Regions from separate parts of the Rhodococcus sp. OK302 genome, predicted to be linked through region 3. Evidence: riboswitches for the same ligand, from Rfam matches in the RefSeq annotation. Region 3 holds a riboswitch; each other region holds the start of a gene.
What was found. Region 3 has a riboswitch for S-adenosylmethionine ahead of BDB13_RS10445 (amino acid ABC transporter permease). Riboswitches for the same ligand answer to the same signal wherever they lie in the genome.
Positions count from the first base shown of each region.

Region 1: linked by a shared signal. The riboswitch ahead of BDB13_RS01425 (hypothetical protein) and the one ahead of BDB13_RS10445 (amino acid ABC transporter permease) in region 3 are both predicted to bind S-adenosylmethionine.
Region 2: linked by a shared signal. The riboswitch ahead of BDB13_RS06700 (aminotransferase class V-fold PLP-dependent enzyme) and the one ahead of BDB13_RS10445 (amino acid ABC transporter permease) in region 3 are both predicted to bind S-adenosylmethionine.

Region 1 covers NZ_NPJZ01000001.1:307,184-312,964, forward strand. Annotated here, with positions in the region: gene BDB13_RS01420 (TrpB-like pyridoxal phosphate-dependent enzyme) at 1-1,010, shown strand, start outside; gene BDB13_RS01425 (hypothetical protein) at 1,060-1,506, opposite strand; SAM riboswitch class IV at 1,540-1,653, opposite strand; gene BDB13_RS01430 (hypothetical protein) at 1,686-3,026, opposite strand; gene recD (exodeoxyribonuclease V subunit alpha) at 3,103-4,968, opposite strand; gene BDB13_RS01440 (UvrD-helicase domain-containing protein) at 4,965-5,781, opposite strand, start outside.
Region 2 covers NZ_NPJZ01000001.1:1,479,341-1,485,121, forward strand. Annotated here, with positions in the region: gene BDB13_RS06690 (hypothetical protein) at 293-679, opposite strand; gene BDB13_RS06695 (VOC family protein) at 767-1,120, shown strand; SAM riboswitch class IV at 1,266-1,380, shown strand; gene BDB13_RS06700 (aminotransferase class V-fold PLP-dependent enzyme) at 1,434-2,759, shown strand; gene BDB13_RS06705 (hypothetical protein) at 2,891-3,505, shown strand; gene BDB13_RS06710 (CueP family metal-binding protein) at 3,536-4,126, opposite strand; gene BDB13_RS06715 (class I SAM-dependent methyltransferase) at 4,299-4,997, shown strand; gene speB (agmatinase) at 4,961-5,781, opposite strand, start outside.
Region 3 covers NZ_NPJZ01000001.1:2,238,234-2,244,014, reverse strand. Annotated here, with positions in the region: gene BDB13_RS10460 (FAD-dependent oxidoreductase) at 1-1,112, opposite strand, end outside; gene BDB13_RS10455 (ABC transporter substrate-binding protein) at 1,122-2,093, opposite strand; gene BDB13_RS10450 (amino acid ABC transporter ATP-binding protein) at 2,128-2,913, opposite strand; gene BDB13_RS10445 (amino acid ABC transporter permease) at 2,910-3,884, opposite strand; SAM riboswitch class I at 4,057-4,151, opposite strand; gene BDB13_RS10440 (sulfite exporter TauE/SafE family protein) at 4,353-5,120, shown strand; gene BDB13_RS10435 (HAD-IIA family hydrolase) at 5,158-5,781, shown strand, end outside.

The sequences.
Region 1 (5,781 bases), 1.9 Mb from region 3:
GCGCCCTGGGAACGCCGGCGCGTATCTACTACAAGTACGAAGGCGTCAGCCCCGTCGGTTCACACAAGCCGAATACCGCTGTAGCTCAGGCGTATTACAACGCACTTGAAGGAACGACCAAGCTCACCACCGAAACGGGCGCGGGCCAGTGGGGCGCATCGTTGTCCTTCGCCGGCGCCCTTCTCGGACTCGAGGTCGAGGTCTGGCAGGTCCGCTCATCCTTCGACTCGAAGCCGTACCGTCGCATCCAGATGGAGGCCTACGGCGGAATCTGCCACCCGTCGCCGTCGGATCTGACGGAAGCTGGTCGCGCACTGCTGAAGTCGCACCCCGGCACCTCGGGTTCACTGGGTATGGCGATCAGCGAGGCAGTCGAGGTTGCTGCTCAGGATCCCAATACCCACTACTCCCTCGGTAGCGTTCTGAACCACGTCATGCTGCACCAGACCGTCATCGGCCAGGAAGCAATGGTTCAGCTCGAAGAGGCCGGCGACGCCGTACCGGACATCGTGTTCGGTTGCGCTGGTGGAGGTTCCAACCTGGCTGGTCTGACATTCCCGTTCCTCGGACGCAATCTGCGTGAGGGCACCAAGACTCGCCTGGTCGCCTGCGAGCCGTCAGCGTGCCCGTCCTTGACCGAGGGTGAGTACCGCTACGACTTCGGTGACGTTGCCGGTCTGACGCCGCTGCTCAAGATGCACACGTTGGGGAAGGATTTTGTTCCCCCGGCCATCCACGCCGGCGGCCTGCGGTACCACGGCATGTCGCCGATGGTCTCGCACGCTGTCAACCTCGGTTTGATGGACGCCATTGCAGTTGGCCAGGACGAGGCACTGCAGGCCGGGCTGGTATTTGCCCGCGCCGAAGGCATCATCCCCGCACCGGAATCGACTCACGCCGTCGCCGGGGCAATTGCCCACGCACGCAACGCGACCGAGCCGGAGGTGATCGTGATCGGGTTGTCCGGCAACGGTCAGCTGGATCTGCCCGCGTACTCGCAGTACGTCTGACGAACCGGTGTCGGTACCTCCCGTTCCCGGGAGGTACCGATACCGCCGGTCACGCCGCAGTACGCACTCTGCGAGCTTGATCGAGAAGTAACGCATGCAACGGGTGAAATGAACTGGCCGGACTGATTTCAACGATCGAGCCGTCCGACAGCGACCTTCTGAGTGCGCCGACCTTGACACCGTTTCTCGTGAGCGCCCGGATCTCCTGAAGACCACTGCGGGTGGGGGCAACCTCGTACTCGTACCTGCTGGGATCGAAAAGATCTCTGTGCCAGACGGTTTCCTCTCCGAGGACTGTGACGCCGGCCGTTTCATCGCGTGCAACGGTATCCACGGTGAAGACAATTTTGCCCCGAGAATCCTTGTGCGACTGCGGAAATCCCACTACCAGGACGCGCCCTCCCCCGGCAACGATCAAGTCACCCGGGACCAAGGTTGCTGGATCGAGCAACTCTTCGGGACTCAACTCAGCGTGATCAAACACATTTTCGCTCATTACGAACTCCTGCGGCTTGGCCCGCCGCGGACGGGGGCGCTCTTGCCCGTACCGGTCGGTGCGGACCGCTTCGTCATCCGAACCACCCCGGAACGCCAGTGGGGTTGGTGTGCGGCCAGTCGGAGCTTGGCACCGCATCTCGTGAAGCTGACCCAAGGGTACATCAAAGTTTCGACATGTCACATCTTTTGAGTACCGACCAAGTTCCCGCGGGCGCGGGCCGGCCGCGCAATGAGCTCGAGAGCAAGTAGGGCCAGTACGGTAATGAGCACTGTCACCGCCACCACGACCCCGGACGGATATCGCCAGAAAATCAATACGGCTACAGCAATCGCAACAAACAAAACTCGAAGCGCCACACTGTATTTAGCGCACATCACCTCGATGGCACGGGGCTCACGATCCGCACTCGGAGACCTTACCGAGTCGACAGCCTTGCTGAACCCGCGGCGCACGGCACTGGCCGACGCCGAGTGACCGGTGAGGTAGCCGACCACCGCGATGACAATGGCGAGAATGAATACAGCGCGCAGGCTGGTCTTGAGCGGCAAGAGAAGCGTGTCGATGAGTACCGCCGCCGCTTGAGGTGAGAGGACATCCGACGGAATATCGTCCAGATACACCGCCCGCCCGATGCTCAGTGCTATCGCCAGGAGCGCCATCGCCACGGCAATACTGACGCCGACCAAGGCCAGAGCGCGTCGACGCGACCCGGCCGGTGCGCACCAGATTGCCCCCGCGGCAGCAATCAGAATCAACCACGGCAACACAGCCGACGCTTTGTCCAGAGCTGACACCACCCGCTGCGCCTTGACCAGGTTCGGTGATTCGAAAATCACGAACGTCTTGTTCACGTCCGGAATCTTGTCGGCAAAGGCAAACCCACGATCGGTGAGTACCGTGCTGGCCCTTTCGATGATCGGTGCAAGCGAGATACTGACCTCGCCCTGATCATTGATCTGAATTCCAGCTCTTGTATCGCCGGTCAACACGGCCGTCAACGATTGGTGGGCCTGTTTGTTCGCCTCGATCCACAGCGTTTCGAACTGATCCGAGGCCACCAACGATCCCACCGTCTGATGGATGAACGATTTCGCTTGACCCGCAATCACGGGCGCGAGCCCCACAACTACCGGGGGCACACGCTCCGCATTCTCGGTCAGAGACGTCAACGCGTCCGCGGTCACCTTTTCGATATCCAATTGGGAATCGATCTCATCGGTGATTCGGTCGGTGATTTCGCCTTGCAGGACCGGATTGGACCCCAGCGGGGCGATGGTCTGCACATAGCGGTCGGTATCGAGCACTTCGCTGCGCGCATACCGAGCCAGAACGCCGCAGAACGACAGCACCAGAATCAAGACGAGGAGGATCCCGACGCCGGTCCACCGAAGTCGCGAGTGGCCACCGTGCTTCCCGTCGTCATGCTTCTCTCCGCTGGTCGCCGCCAGTTGGGCGCGTAATTTCTCCAGTTCAGCGCGCTCCGAATTGCTGAGCGGTTGGGCATCTGCGGATTCCATATGGGGTCTCGGTATCGCTCGATCAAGCGTCGACAGCGGAGGCAATGCCCTCAATAAGTACCCGGCATCCGCACTCTTAACCCGAGTAGGGCCGAATTTCGCGACGCAATCCGCTGGCCCGAAGCACCTGCCGCTCGACTCCTGCCCGCACGGATTCCTCCGTTCCGATCACCCGTACATGGGTTCGTGCGCGAGTGATGGCGGTGTACAACAACTCTCGGGTCAGTAGCGACGACGCCTCCGCCGGCAACATCACCGAGACCGTGTCGTACTGGCTGCCCTGGCTTCGGTGAATGGTCATCGCGTACACCGTCTGCACAGCCGACAACGAGCTCGGATGCAACTCGAAGGTCTCGTTCCCGCGTTGGAACGCAGCCATGAGTACGCCATCGCCGCTATCGACGATCACCCCGGTATCACCGTTGTAGATACCCACCTCGTAGTCATTGGCTGTCACCAACAACGGCTGACCGGGATACCACTGCGCGGGGTTCAAGAACTGCCCGGATGCGCTGCCAACCCAGTCCATGGCCTGCTGCGCCCAGCGACTGACTCCGTACGGGCCATCACGGTGAGCGCACAGCAGTCGATGCGTTTCCATACTTTTCACGGCGCCCGATGCGTCGCCCAATTCCGCGAACCTGGTCACGGCTTCGGAACTGCCGACTAGGTCTGCACGCAAGGAGTCCAGATCGTCGGGTGAGTGGAACGACACGGCAGGGTCGTCGCTGCGGAGGATCGCCATGACCTCGGCAGCTTTGCCCTCTCGAACCGCGTGCGCCAACCGCGCGATAGTTCCGTCGAATCTTCTGCCACGGGAAAGCTGCACGATACCGGCTCGAAGTCGATCTCGATCATGATCGGAGAGCGATTCTTCCGCATCGCGATCTGCAAGGTCTTCAGCGACCACACTGTCGAGCACCGGGTTGCCCGGCGCTAGTGACGGCCGCGCAACAAGGTCGGCGAGAACAGCGCCGGCGTCGACGGAGGTCAGCTGATCCGGGTCACCGACCAGGAGCAACCTCGCATCAGGACGCACAGCCTCGAGCAACCGTGCCATCAACGTCAATGACACCATCGAGGTCTCGTCTACCACCACCACGTCGTACGGCAGTCGATTGGACGCGTTGTACTTGAACCTACTGGCACTACCGCGCTGCCATCCCAACAACCTGTGCAAGGTTTTCGCGGTCAGTTCGGATGGAAGTCCCAACAGCTCAGCTTGCTCACGTACCGATTCCTGCAGTCGCGCAGCGGCTTTACCGGTGGGCGCGGCAAGTCCGATCCTGACCGTGGAACCATGCTCGGCTACGAGGAGCGCCAGAATACGTGCCACCGTGTGAGTCTTGCCGGTTCCCGGCCCGCCGGCAACGACGGTGGTCCAGTGTGTGAGCGCGAGCGCCGCCGCCACCCGCTGGCGGTCCGGACTGGGTGTGGGCACCGCATTGTCAACGAAGAATCTATCCAACCCGGCACGAACCGCATCCGAGTCGATTGCCGGATGTGTAGCGGCTCGTTCGTCGAGTACCCTGCGAATAGTCTGCTCCTGCAAGAAGTACCGATCGAGGTACAACAATTCGCCGTCGTCGGTATCCACCAGACGCAGTGGCCGTAGCGGGCCGGCAGTTCCACCGATCACCAGTGGACTGAGCCGCAACGCACTGACAATCGCGTCGGGTTCCGGCCACGGCAACGCCGCGAGGTCGGCTTCGGTGGCGCCGTCGACGATGACCAGATGCATGCGTCGCAGATCCAGGCATACCGATCCCGAGCGCACCGCGCGTACAGCCAGGGCAGCAACCAGCATGACGTCGTGCGACGGTTCCCCGCCCAAGGCGCACAGCCTGGCGGCCACATGGACGTCGGCGGCCACAAGAACTCCAGCCTCGTTGAACGTGCGCACTATCCCCCGCGCTCGCTGGGCCAGTTGCGCGTCGGTCATCGGGACTCCTGCACTGCATCGACGGACTGGACATGGCCTGCAAGGAGATCCGAAAGCTCGACTACAAGTGCGGCCGGCGGCTTCCACTCGAACACGCCGCAGTCTGCTGGGCTTCCGGGGCCGAGCATGCCGCGGACGAACTGGTACTGAGCGCCGCCGAGATGCCGATGCGGATCGTAATCCGCGAGCCGCCACCGCAAATACCGGTGCAGCGCAACCGAATACAACAGTGCTTGAAGTGGGTAGTGCGAGCGGATCATTTCGGCTGCCATCAAGTCCCGGGTGTAGTGGGCCGCAGTGAGATCGCCTCGACCCAATCGGTTGGTCTTGTAGTCGACGATCACAAACGACGGACCCGGGATCCGCAGTACCGCATCGATACTTCCCGTCAGAAATCCCCGCATGGGCATGGTCTCGACGCGGTCGAGGTGGTCGGCGTAACCCACAAGAATGTCGCCGTGCGGCAAGTGCTTTCGGAGGAGGTCCGCCACCCGGTGGAGTGTGACACTCAAGGACACCGGATCGTCACCACCGGCCAGCGGCAGCTCGAAGTCCAACTCCGGCAGTCGATTCGACGGTGCAATAGTGGCCAAGGTTCCGAAACCCAAGGGCGTCTGCATCACCAGCAACAAGGCATCGGCCAGTGCTTTCGGGTCGATATCCGCAGCGCGGGCGGATACTGCCTCGCTGCACCGATCAGCGAGTTCGCTGCGCAAATCCTGCACCGACGTGTCCACTACTTCAAGGATTTCGTGAACCAACGTGCCGAAAGCTGCACCGGCGGGCAAACCGTTCATTGGCGACGGTAGCGCT
Region 2 (5,781 bases), 760 kb from region 3:
GACGAAAGTTGGTGCAATGTGGGCGAATATGTGCAACATGCCAGGATCGGAGTAGTAACTATGTTGGAGTGAAAGGTTTTTGGATACCGATTTGACTGGGACGCGACGAATCTCGTTGGAATTCAAGGAATGATCGATGGCGTGACGGCTCTCAGCGGATGTGGTCTGTCAAGATCGACGAATGAGTCTGTAGGTCAAGTGGTTATGGCAGGCGGAAGTCGCACTTGGGCTCGTGGCGCCGATGAGGCCGAAATGTAACTGTGATGGTAGCCACTGCGGGCCGTAGAGAGGCCTATTTGCCGAGTTCCGCATCAATCAGTTCTGCGGCATCTTTCAACCCGAGGCCGTTGTATTGCTCGCGCAGTGCCTTGACTGCCGGGATGCGTGAGTCGGTTGAGGCGATGGCTTTGCGTACGTCTTCGATCGGAATTTCCGACGGGTCGACGGTTGACGTCAGCCGACTGTTTCGCGGGTTGGGCATGTTCTTCCAAGACTGGACCGTCCTGATCGCGAATCCGACAGTCGCGAATACCCAAGCAGAGAGGCGCACCCAATTCCACACGGTGTGTTCCGAGATCACGGCATCAATGGTGGACGGGCCCAGAACTAGCAAGGCGGCCAATGTGACGGTGTGCATCCACCGTTCGGCGCGTCTGCTCTCGTACCATCGCTCCGCCATTATTCGATCGTCGCACGTGAAAGATGCTCGACACCTCGGAACGCACGGACGATGATCAAACGCATTCGCCGTAGACAGGAGAATTGCATGAGAGCGACACGCATAACCGCCAATCTCAGAGTGGATGACATCGAGGCTGCACAAGGTTTCTATACCGACTATCTCGGTTTGAGTACCGAGGAGTTCAATCTGGGGTGGGTGGCTCGGTACACGTCTCCAAGCAACGGGGAACACGTCCAGCTTGTAACGCGCGATGCAACCGCAACCGAAGACTCGGTTATCTCAGTCCACACGGATGACCTCGACGGTGCGTACGAAGAAGCTCGCAAACTCGGCTTCGAGATCGTGCACCCGATAACTACCGAAGAGTGGGGCGTTCGACGGTTCTTCGTTCGAGCACCGGACGGCAACGTCATCAACATCGTGAGCCATCGAGACTGAGGCCACCTCTGATCGGAAAAGTAAGAGTGGCAACGATATTCGGCCGCTTCGAACCTGGCCGGTAGGCGCATTGTCGTGCGGGGGATCCGGATGCGTCAATGCGAAAGGTTGACAAGGTTGGAAGTTCCTGCCATTCTCGTTGCCAGGTCACGAGTACCAGTGTTCAGCCCCGGCTTGCTGGTCGGCAACCCTCCTCCGCGGTGGGGTGCTCCGGGTGACGACCCGGCTGTATCCGAAAACGGATGCGGCAAGCGCGGGCTCTTCCGGGAACATCACCCGAAAAATGAGTCCTTGAACGTGAGGATTGTCTTCGATGACTGCTGTTTTGAGTGCCGAGATCTGTGCCACCGCCCCCATTGCCAAGGTTTCGGGTTCTGACCTGCAGGTTCCCCTCGTGCAGGGCGGCGAGTGTTCGTACGCAAACTTCGACTACGCAGCCAGCGCGCCGGCATTGGCCCAGGTCACGGACCGTATCGCAGAATTGCTCCCCACTTACGCCAGCGTCCACCGCGGCGCCGGATACGCATCGCGGATCTCCACACTGACGTACGAGAACGCACGCGAATCGGTTGCTCGCTTCGTGAACTGCGCCGACGACCAGGTTGTGGTCTTCACTCGCAACACCACTGATTCGCTGAACCTCCTGGCTCAGTCCGTTCCCGGCAGCACCGTTGTTCTCGACATCGAGCATCACGCAAATCTGTTGCCCTGGAACGATGCTCGCGTTGTTACCGCTGCCGATACCGTCGAAGAGACCATCGAGCGTCTCATTGCGGAACTGTGCACCAAGCCTGCTGCACTGCTGGCAATCACGGGCGCATCCAACGTGACCGGCGAGATCCTGCCGATCGCACGCCTGGCTGACATCGCCCACCGCTGCGGCGCGCGCATCCTCGTCGACGCAGCCCAGTTGGCACCCCACCGTCGTATCGATCTGCAGGAATGCGGCGTCGACTACATCGCCTTCTCCGGCCACAAGCTGTATGCACCGTTCGGTGCCGGCGTCCTGGTCGGCCGTCGCGACTGGCTCGATGAGGCAAAGCCTTACCTCGCCGGTGGCGGCGCTGTCCGTGAGGTGACGTTGGAGTCCACCGAGTGGGCCTGCGCTCCCGCCCGCCACGAGGCCGGTTCGCCCAACGTTCTTGGTGCCGGTGCTATTGCAGCTGCGTGCGACGCGTTGACCGCACTCGACTTCGATGTCATCGCCGAACACGAGAAGGCTCTGACCGCGCAGCTCACCGATGGTTTGGCTGCAATCGCGGGCGTCAACTTGCTCCGCCTGTGGGCCGACGCTCCCGACGCCGTCGGAATCGTCACCTTCACGGTCGACGGCTACGAAGCCGGCGAGGTTGCCGCGTTCCTGTCGGCAGAACACGGCATCGGCGTTCGCGACGGCCGCTTCTGCGCGCACCCGCTGCTCTCGCGTCTCGGACTGTCCGGCGGAGCAGTGCGCGCCAGCCTCGGTTTGGGCAGCAGTTCCGATGACGTGACCCGCCTGATCGACGCCGTGAGCATCCTGGTTTCCAATCAGTGTGATTGGAACTACGAAAAGACCGCCGGTGCCTGGAACCCCACGCCCGAGACCCGCACTTTCCTCGGTGGCGCCGACATCAACGCCGGTACAACCGAGTGCGTCTGAGCGAAAGCTCGAATGCGCTGACCTGAGTAGGCAACTAGCATGGCAGACATGACAACTGCGAAGTTTGGAATGTGTACGAGCTGACGATCGTCTCGCTCACCACTACATCTTTCTAACTTTCGGAGATACACATGTCTTCTGCCGCTTCACATTCCCTGCACGTAGCTGTCGAGCTGACCGGCTTCGGGCACCACCCGGCCGCCGAAGGTGCTCCTGGAAATCTGCCAATGATCGGCAACGACTACTGGGTAGACCTCACCGAGGGTGAAGCCCTGCTTGATTTGACGGCCTTCCCCGCCAACGTTATTCGGATTCGCGCCAAAGACTTGCGGGACGCGCAGGTTCAGCGCGCCGGTATCCGAGCAGCACTCGCTGCGGATGGCCGTGATCCCGACACTGTTGCAGTGTTGGTCGATCTTGAAGTCCTGATCGCGCCGGAAGCGCGCTCGGCGCGTAAAGAGTTGGCGCAGTTGGACAGTGCCTTGACGGTTTCGAGAGTTCCGGTGTCGCTGCAGTACGTCGGAACTCCCTCCGGGCTCGGAAGTTTGATCGCGGATATTCGCGCCGCCGATGTCGCCGACGGTGTGACATTGTTGCCGCTGGCATTGCCGCGAACTCTCGAACATCTTGTAGGCGAGACTATTCCGTGGCTTCAAGAACGAGGTCTGGTGACTGCGTCGACGGCTGTCGACGAGGTGCTCGGCCGCTTCGGATTGCCGCCGCGTCAGCGCACCCTCGCGTCCTGACCGAAGCAGATTCCCGGACGCTGTCCTGGCTCAGGCGAGCTGGAGTGTAGTCAGGCAGGTTGGGGCGTCGGCGCTGGTGGAGATGACTGTGCTGGCTGCCCGGCCGTCATGTCTCACGGTCATGGTCGCTTCCACATCGCGAGGTAGCCAGAGGCCGATGAATCCGTTGTCATAAGTGCTTCTCGTCTCGTCGACCAGCACTTCGTGGTCGGCGTTGTCGGTGACAAGGACGTGGACCTCCTGGTTGCCGAGTTCGCCGAGGCAGGAGGTCAGGCTATGCCGGAAGCAGTTGTGCGTCTGCGAGATGTACGGCGCGACCGAGACGTAGAACTCGTCGACGGGAAGATCGACGACCGATTCGTTGCCTGTGCTGTCCGAGAGTTGGATATTCTCCGGGCCAACCGACGCGATCAGGTCGCTGGGGCGGTCGGCAACGAGCATCGTGTCCAGTCGTTCGATCAGCTCGCGGGCGTTCAGTCCGTCGAGGCCGTGTGCCGTGAGCAGACTGCCGCCGGCCGGTTGCTGCTCCTCGGTGGCCGGCGCACAGCCGGCGAGAAGCAACGCTCCGGCGAGTAGTCCGAGGATGGCCGTCCGGATGGTGGTGCTCGATCGGGGTCGCATGGTCTTCATCTTAGAACGGATACCCGGCATGGGTATCTGGAGGTGGGGAGTGCGGACATCAGACCGGGCGAGCCCAGGTGCTCTGGGTAGCCTCCCGGATTGTGCGACATCACACTTGCTGTTTCGGCAACGAACATTGCATGAATCGTGAAGTGTGCCCATCCTGGAATGCATGAGCCACGCACACCATGACCATGCACATGACAACCACGCACAGCACGATCGCACGGAGACGACCGAGAACCCGTTCGCCAAGGCAGACGCACAATTCTGGAACTCGCTGTACGAGGAACGCGCTGCGCGCTGGAGCGGAAACCCCAACCCGCAGTTGATCGCCGAGGCTTCCGATCTCGAGCCCGGTACCGCGCTCGATGTCGGCTGCGGTGAGGGCGCCGACGCTCTGTGGTTGGCGCGTCGTGGTTGGAAGGTCACCGGCACCGATATTTCTTCGGTTGCACTCGGCCGTGCAAAGGAGCACGTCGAAGGTTCCGGCGTCGATATCGAATGGCTCGAAGCCGACCTCACGAAGTGGGATTCACAGGGTCGCTCGTTCGACTTGGTGTCAGCGCAGTTCTTCCACATGCTCGAACCTGCTCGCGGAGAACTGTTCCGGGCGCTCGGAGACTTAGTCGCTCCCGGTGGCCATCTGCTGATCGTCGGTCACTCGCCTCACGAGTCGCCCACGGAGCATCATCGCGCCATGCTGCATACGCCCGAGTATGTGGAATCGCTGTTCACGGACGGGTGGAAGCTGCTGGTCTCGGAGTTGCGGGAACGGGAACTTCCCGCAAACCCCGAGAAGATGCATCACACCACGGATACCGTTGTGCTGCTTCAGCGATTGAGTGCGAGTACCGACAGCAACTCGTAGGCGACGTGAGCCGCTGCGATACCGGTGATCTCGGCGTGGTCGTACGCCGGCGCAACTTCGACGATGTCGGCGCCGACCACGTTGAGCCCCACCAACCCTCGTAGCGTGTTCAACAATTCGCGGGATGTCATGCCGCCCGCTTCAGGTGTGCCGGTGCCGGGAGCGTGGGCGGGGTCGAGCACGTCGATGTCGACGGATACATACACCGGGCCGCCGTCGAGACGCCTACGCATGCGCTCGACGATGCTGGCGACGCCGTCGACCTCGTAATCGTCGCTTCGGATTACCTGGAAGCCGAGGATCTTGTCGTCCTCGAGGTCCTTCTCGCTGTACAGCGGCCCACGGATGCCGATGTGCTGCGAGCGTTCCATATCGATGAGGCCCTCTTCGCTGGCGCGTCGGAAAGGCGTGCCGTGCGTGAAGGGTTGGCCGAAGTAGGTGTCCCACGTATCGAGGTGGGCATCGAAGTGCAACACCGCGATCGGTCCGTGATCGCGCGCCAGTGAACGCAGGATCGGCAGGGCAATCGTGTGGTCACCGCCGAGGGTGAGTACGGAGGAACCGTCGGCGCGCAGGTCTGTCACGGCTGACTGGATGGTCGTCAGTGCTTCCTGCATGTCGAAGGGGTTGACGCCGATGTCCCCGAAATCGGCAACCTGCTGCGTAGCGAAGGGGGAAACCTTCAGTGCCGGGTTGTACGGTCGCAGCAGCTTGGAGGCGGCGCGGATGTGGCCGGGGCCGAAGCGGGCGCCGGGCCGGTAGCTCACGCCCGAATCGAACGGGA
Region 3 (5,781 bases):
TTTCCTCGCTCGCCCAGTCGAAACAGGTCCGGAGGCAATGTATTTCCGTCTACCAGATCCGATACGAGTTCGCCCAGCGCCGGCCCGAATTTGAATCCGTGGCCCGAGAAGCCTGCGGCGACGGTGACGGCGCCGACGCGGTCGATGACGAAATTACTGTCCGGAGTGCTGGTGTACAGGCAGGTGACCGATTCCACCGATGCCGAATCCACACCGGGCAACCATGATTCGGCGTACTCCACCAGCCGATGCTGACCGGCAGCATCAGCGATGTAGTCTCGCGTTTCCGGAGTCACGACCGGGCCGGTCGCATGCTCGCCGATCTTGATGCCATCATCGGATCCGAGTCCGTAGATCCCGGCAGTGGTCAACTCAGCCCCGGCGTGATGAACGAAGCTGGGCCAATGAACACCCGGATCAAGAGGAGCAAAATGTGCCGGCTGTTCCTGCGTCGTAACCAATGTCGGCAACTCGATCGCAGAACGGAATCCGCTCCGATCGATCAACTCTCCAGTCCACGCGCCGGCTGCAATCACGACATGCCGAGCCCGTAGCGCCTCGCCGTCAGTGATGACGTCGACACCGTACGACGCTTCCACGACCGACAGCACGCGCGTGTTGTGGCGAACCTCGGCTCCCGCGAATGCCGCTCCCGCCTTCAGCGCGGTCACCGCCCGGTCGGCGTGCAATCGTCCCGCATCGGGGTGATGCAGCACGGTGGTGTCGAATCGCAGTCCCGGCCAACGAGCGGATGCCTCGGCCGGAGTCAGGATCTCACCCTTGATTCCGGCCTCCACCAGAATGCGCGCCTTACTCAGAACCGCTTCGGGTAATCCATGGTCGACGGCCCCGGTCAACTCGAGGAAACCGATATCGGTTGTGGTCTCCAGTTCCCGCCACAGCGGCAAAGCCGCAGCAGCCAAGCCGGTGTACAGGTGATTGTCGTAGGCCTGCCGGTAGATGCGTGAGGTGCCGTGCGATGCACCATGTTTGTGCTTCGGACCGTACTGCTCGAGCTGAACGACGCTTCGGTCTCGCTTGGCGAGTTGCCAGGCGGCGGAGGACCCGACGAGCCCTCCACCGATGACAATCACATCGACGATGTCACTCATTGTCTCGGCTCACTTGGTCTTCGGGAGACCGGGCGGATTGATCAGCGAGGTGTCCACAGCTTCGCTGGTGATATTCCAGCGTTCGAGGATCTGCTGGTACGTGCCGTTTTCGATCGTGAGGTTGATGGCGTCGTTGATTGCCTTGATCAGTCCGGTGTCCTTCTTCACCAACACTGCAATCTGACCTTGCAGAGTGTCACCGGCGCCGGAGAACTCCCCCACCACCTCGGTTTCACCCGACTGCTTGGCATGGAACTGTGAAGACGGGTTCGGACCGAAGTACGCGTCAATACGACCGGACTGCAAAGGCAGGTAGTAGTCAGTGGTGTTCTGGTAGTAGGAAATGTCGGTGGGCGCCAAGCCGGCCGCGACGTTCTGCTCACTCCATTTGACCAGCAGCGCTTCCTGATTGGTTCCGGATCCGACGGCTATCTTGAGTCCCGCGACGTCCTGGGGGTCCTTGATGGAGATTCCCGATCCCTTCTTCGCTTCGAAGGCCAAAGTGTCGAGGCGATAGGTCGCGAAGTCATACTTTTCCTTACGTTCTTCTGTGACAGTCACATTGGACAGGAATGCGTCCGCCTCACCGGAATCGATGCGAACAAAATTCTGCGCCCAGTCGGCTGTCTGCAGGTCTACCTTCAACCCGAGAACGTCACCGATCAGGTAGGCGAAGTCGGTTTCGGATCCGATCAATGTCTTGTCGTCGTCGGCGTAGAACCTCAGAGGCGGAGCAGATCCGGCACTACCGGTGACACGCAGAGTGCCACGGTCGCGAATAGCTTGGGGCACCTCGGCTGCGATCACGTCCACTCGATCGGCGGTAATGCGATTCTGATCCACAGTGAGGTTGTAACCCGCAGCAGCAGTGGTGTTTCCGCCATCAGGTTCGGCATCGGCACTGCTGCACGCAGCACTCAGGAGTCCGACAACTGCAAGACCCGAGATAAGAAAGGTAGCGCGACGGGATGAGGAGAACATCAAGAATTCCTTTCGGGAAACGACTATGAGCGCGTCAGAGGACGCGAGAGAGAAAAGCTTTGGTGCGTTCGTGGACCGGATTGTCGATAACCTGTGATGGAGGACCCTGCTCGACGATCACCCCGCCGTCCATGAACACGGCGGTATCGGCGACTTCGCGGGCAAACCCGACCTCGTGGGTGACGATGACCAGAGTGGCTCCGTCACGGGCCAATTGGGCCAGTACCTCGAGAACTTCGCCGACCAGTTCGGGGTCGAGCGCCGACGTCGGTTCGTCGAAGAGAATCACTGCGGGCCGCAGTGCCAAGGCTCGGGCGATAGCAACACGCTGCTGCTGGCCACCGGAAAGCTGCCGCGGATATTGGTCGGCCTTGTCGGCTACGCCCACCCTTTCGAGCAAAGCCCTCGCTTCTCGGTATACCTCGTCACGGTCGCGCTTCTGCGCCGACAGTGGTGCTTCCACGACGTTCTCGAGTGCGGTCAGATGTGGGAACAAGTTGAAGTTCTGGAACACGAACCCGATGCGCGAGCGCTGCTTCAGAATCTCGCGGTCGCGGAGTTCGTGGAGCCGATTTCCCTTGCGCCGGTATCCGATCAGTTCTCCGTCGATGCGCACGGTGCCACGATCGACCTTCTCGAGATGATTGAGAGTGCGCAGCAGTGTGGACTTGCCGGAACCGGACGGCCCGAGGATGACCGTCACCTCGCCCTTGCGGACCAGGAGGTCAACTCCGGCAAGCACTTCCAAGGCGCCGAATGACTTATGGATCCCACGCGCTTCAACGGCATACGCCGCATTGTCGATCAGTTCTGCAGTCATCGCGTAGCACCTCTCGGAATGTCGAGACGCGCATCGCGAATCTCTTCGAACTTGTTGCGCACCTTCTGCAAAGGGGTCAACGGGAGAGCACGTGCCGACCCACGGGCGTAGTGCCTCTCGACGTAGTACTGGCCGATGGACAGCAGTGTGGTGAGAATGATGTACCAGATGGTTGCGACCATCAGCAGTGGAACCACTCGGCCGTTGCGCCCGAAGATGACCTGCACCTGATAGAACAGCTCGGCGATCGCCATGGTCGAGACGATGGACGTGCCCTTGAAAAGTCCGATCACTTCATTGGCAGCGTTGGGAAGTATCGCCCGCATCGCCTGCGGCAGAATGATTTTGAAGAACTGTCGACTGCGAGGTATACCGAGAGAATGGGCCGCTTCGATCTGTCCGTGATCTACCGAGATGATGCCGGATCGGATGATCTCCGCCGAGTACGCAGCCTGGTGTAGTGCCAAACCTATTACTGCTGCAGTGAATCCACCGATTACACCACTGACCTGGAACGTGAAGAACTCCGGGCCGAACGGTATTCCGAGAGAAAGCGTCTGGTAGAGGTACGTGATGTTGAACCAGAAGAGCAACTGCACGATCAGCGGAATCGAGCGGAACGCCCAGATGTAGGTCCAGGCGATCACCTGCAGTACAGGATTCTTCGACAGTCGGCCGAGCGCCAGGAAGACACCGAGGCCGAACCCGAGGAACGTTCCCCACAACGTCAGCTTGATCGTCATCCACAGCGCAGCCAGCACCGATTTCGCGGTGAAGTACTGGGCGAATGTCGGCCAGTCCCAGCCCGGATTGACAACAAGTCCGTGAATGAACTGGGCAAGAAGAACGAGCACGATCGCGCTGATCACCCACCGAAACGGATGCCAGGTTCGAGCGACTACAAGCTCCGAATCCGGGAGTTTCTGTTCGGCTACCGACTCGTCGGGACGGACATCAGTGGGTGCGCTCACTGCGCGCTACCTGGCGGTATGGACATCACAAATAGGCCTTTCGGGAAGGGGGAACGCAACTGCGCGGGGGCGGAAGGTGATCGAGAGTCAGAGACAGTGGCACGAAGCCGTGCGGCACAGGTCGATATGACGCCGACTGTGTGGCGCGTGCGAAGTGGAACCCATGTGATGCCTTCCATCGGTCCTGGCGGTAGCACCCGCTCCCGAAGGTTCGGTGGGTTGCTGCGACGTCGACGAGCCAGGTCTCTCGGTCGCTCTGGATGGTGAGCAAAGACTAGACGCAGAATTCGCCGTCGTCAAATGTTGTATTTCCCTGCGTTGCAAGGGAAATGCAATCGGCCGGGGGTTGAATTCGCACTGATTTCAACACTGTCCGAAGATCAAAACACGGTGTTGACTGGAAGAGCCGAAACTGCGGTACCGAGCCACCGAGCGGTCCCCGATCAGCCCTGCCGTACCGTCTGCAACGTGAGTGGACTCGACGCATTTATCATCCTGCTGGCCGGCGTAGGTGCGGGCGCAATCAACGCCGTCGTGGGAAGCGGAACCCTGATTACCTTCCCGACGCTCGTTGCATTCGGCATGCCTCCGGTAACCGCGACGATGTCCAATGCCGTCGGACTGGTTGCCGGCGGGGTGTCGGGAACCTGGGGATATCGACGCGAACTGTCGGGGCAATGGGATCGACTGCGCTGGCAGATTCCGGCGTCATTTGCGGGCGCTGTTCTGGGATCCTGGCTGCTACTGCATCTCCCCGAGAAACTGTTCGAAACAATCGTTCCGATTTTGCTGATCCTCGCTCTGGCACTGGTTGTTCTGCAGCCACGTATCCAGGCCTGGGCGAAGAAGCGCTCCACTGCCGAAATGGAACTCTCGCCCACACGGCTGATGCTTCTGACCGGCGGAACGTTTGCGGTCGGCATCTACGGCGGGTATTTCACCGCCGCGCAAGGCATTCTTCTGATAGGCGTGATGGGTGCCATCCTGCCCGAAACCTTGCAGCGAATGAACGGCGCCAAAAACCTACTCGCACTGATCGTCAATATCGTCGCAGCCGTCATGTACACGACCCTACGATTCGATCAAATCAACTGGGCTGCTGCGGGATTGATTGCCGTGGGGTCACTCGCCGGAGGAGTGCTCGGAGCCCGCTACGGTCGCCGACTCTCACCGACCGCGTTGCGCGGCACTATCGTCGTCGTCGGCTTGATCGGTCTGTGGCGTTTGCTCGCTTAACTGCCCACTTCAGTCGCCGTTCCCACATACTGGAGATATGACCAAGACCGCGGATCAAACCCAGTGGACCTACCTGATGGACATGGACGGAGTTCTTGTCCACGAAGAGCACTTGGTGCCCGGTGCGGACGTCTTCCTCGCGGAGTTGGCATCAAACGAGATTCCGTACATGGTGCTCACCAACAATTCCATCAGGACACCGCGAGACCTGCGCGCCCGCTTGCTCAATTCCGGCCTCGACATCCCCGAGAAATCGATCTGGACATCTGCACTTGCGACGGCCACATTCCTCGGCAACCAGCGACCTCACGGCAGTGCGTATGTCGTCGGCGAATCCGGTTTGACGACAGCCCTCCACGACATCGGATATGTCCTGACCGACAGCGATCCCGATTACGTCGTGTTGGGTGAGACGCGCACCTATTCGTTCGAGGCGATCACGACGGCCATCAGGCTCGTCGAGCGAGGTTCACGATTTATCGCCACCAATCCGGACGCCACCGGACCCTCACGCGACGGTTCCCTCCCGGCCACAGGTTCCGTCGCGGCCCTCATCACCAAGGCCACGGGGCGCGAACCGTACTACGTCGGTAAGCCGAACGCCCTCATGATGCGGTCGGCGCTGCGGGCGATCGGGGCTCATTCCGCCAATACCTTGATG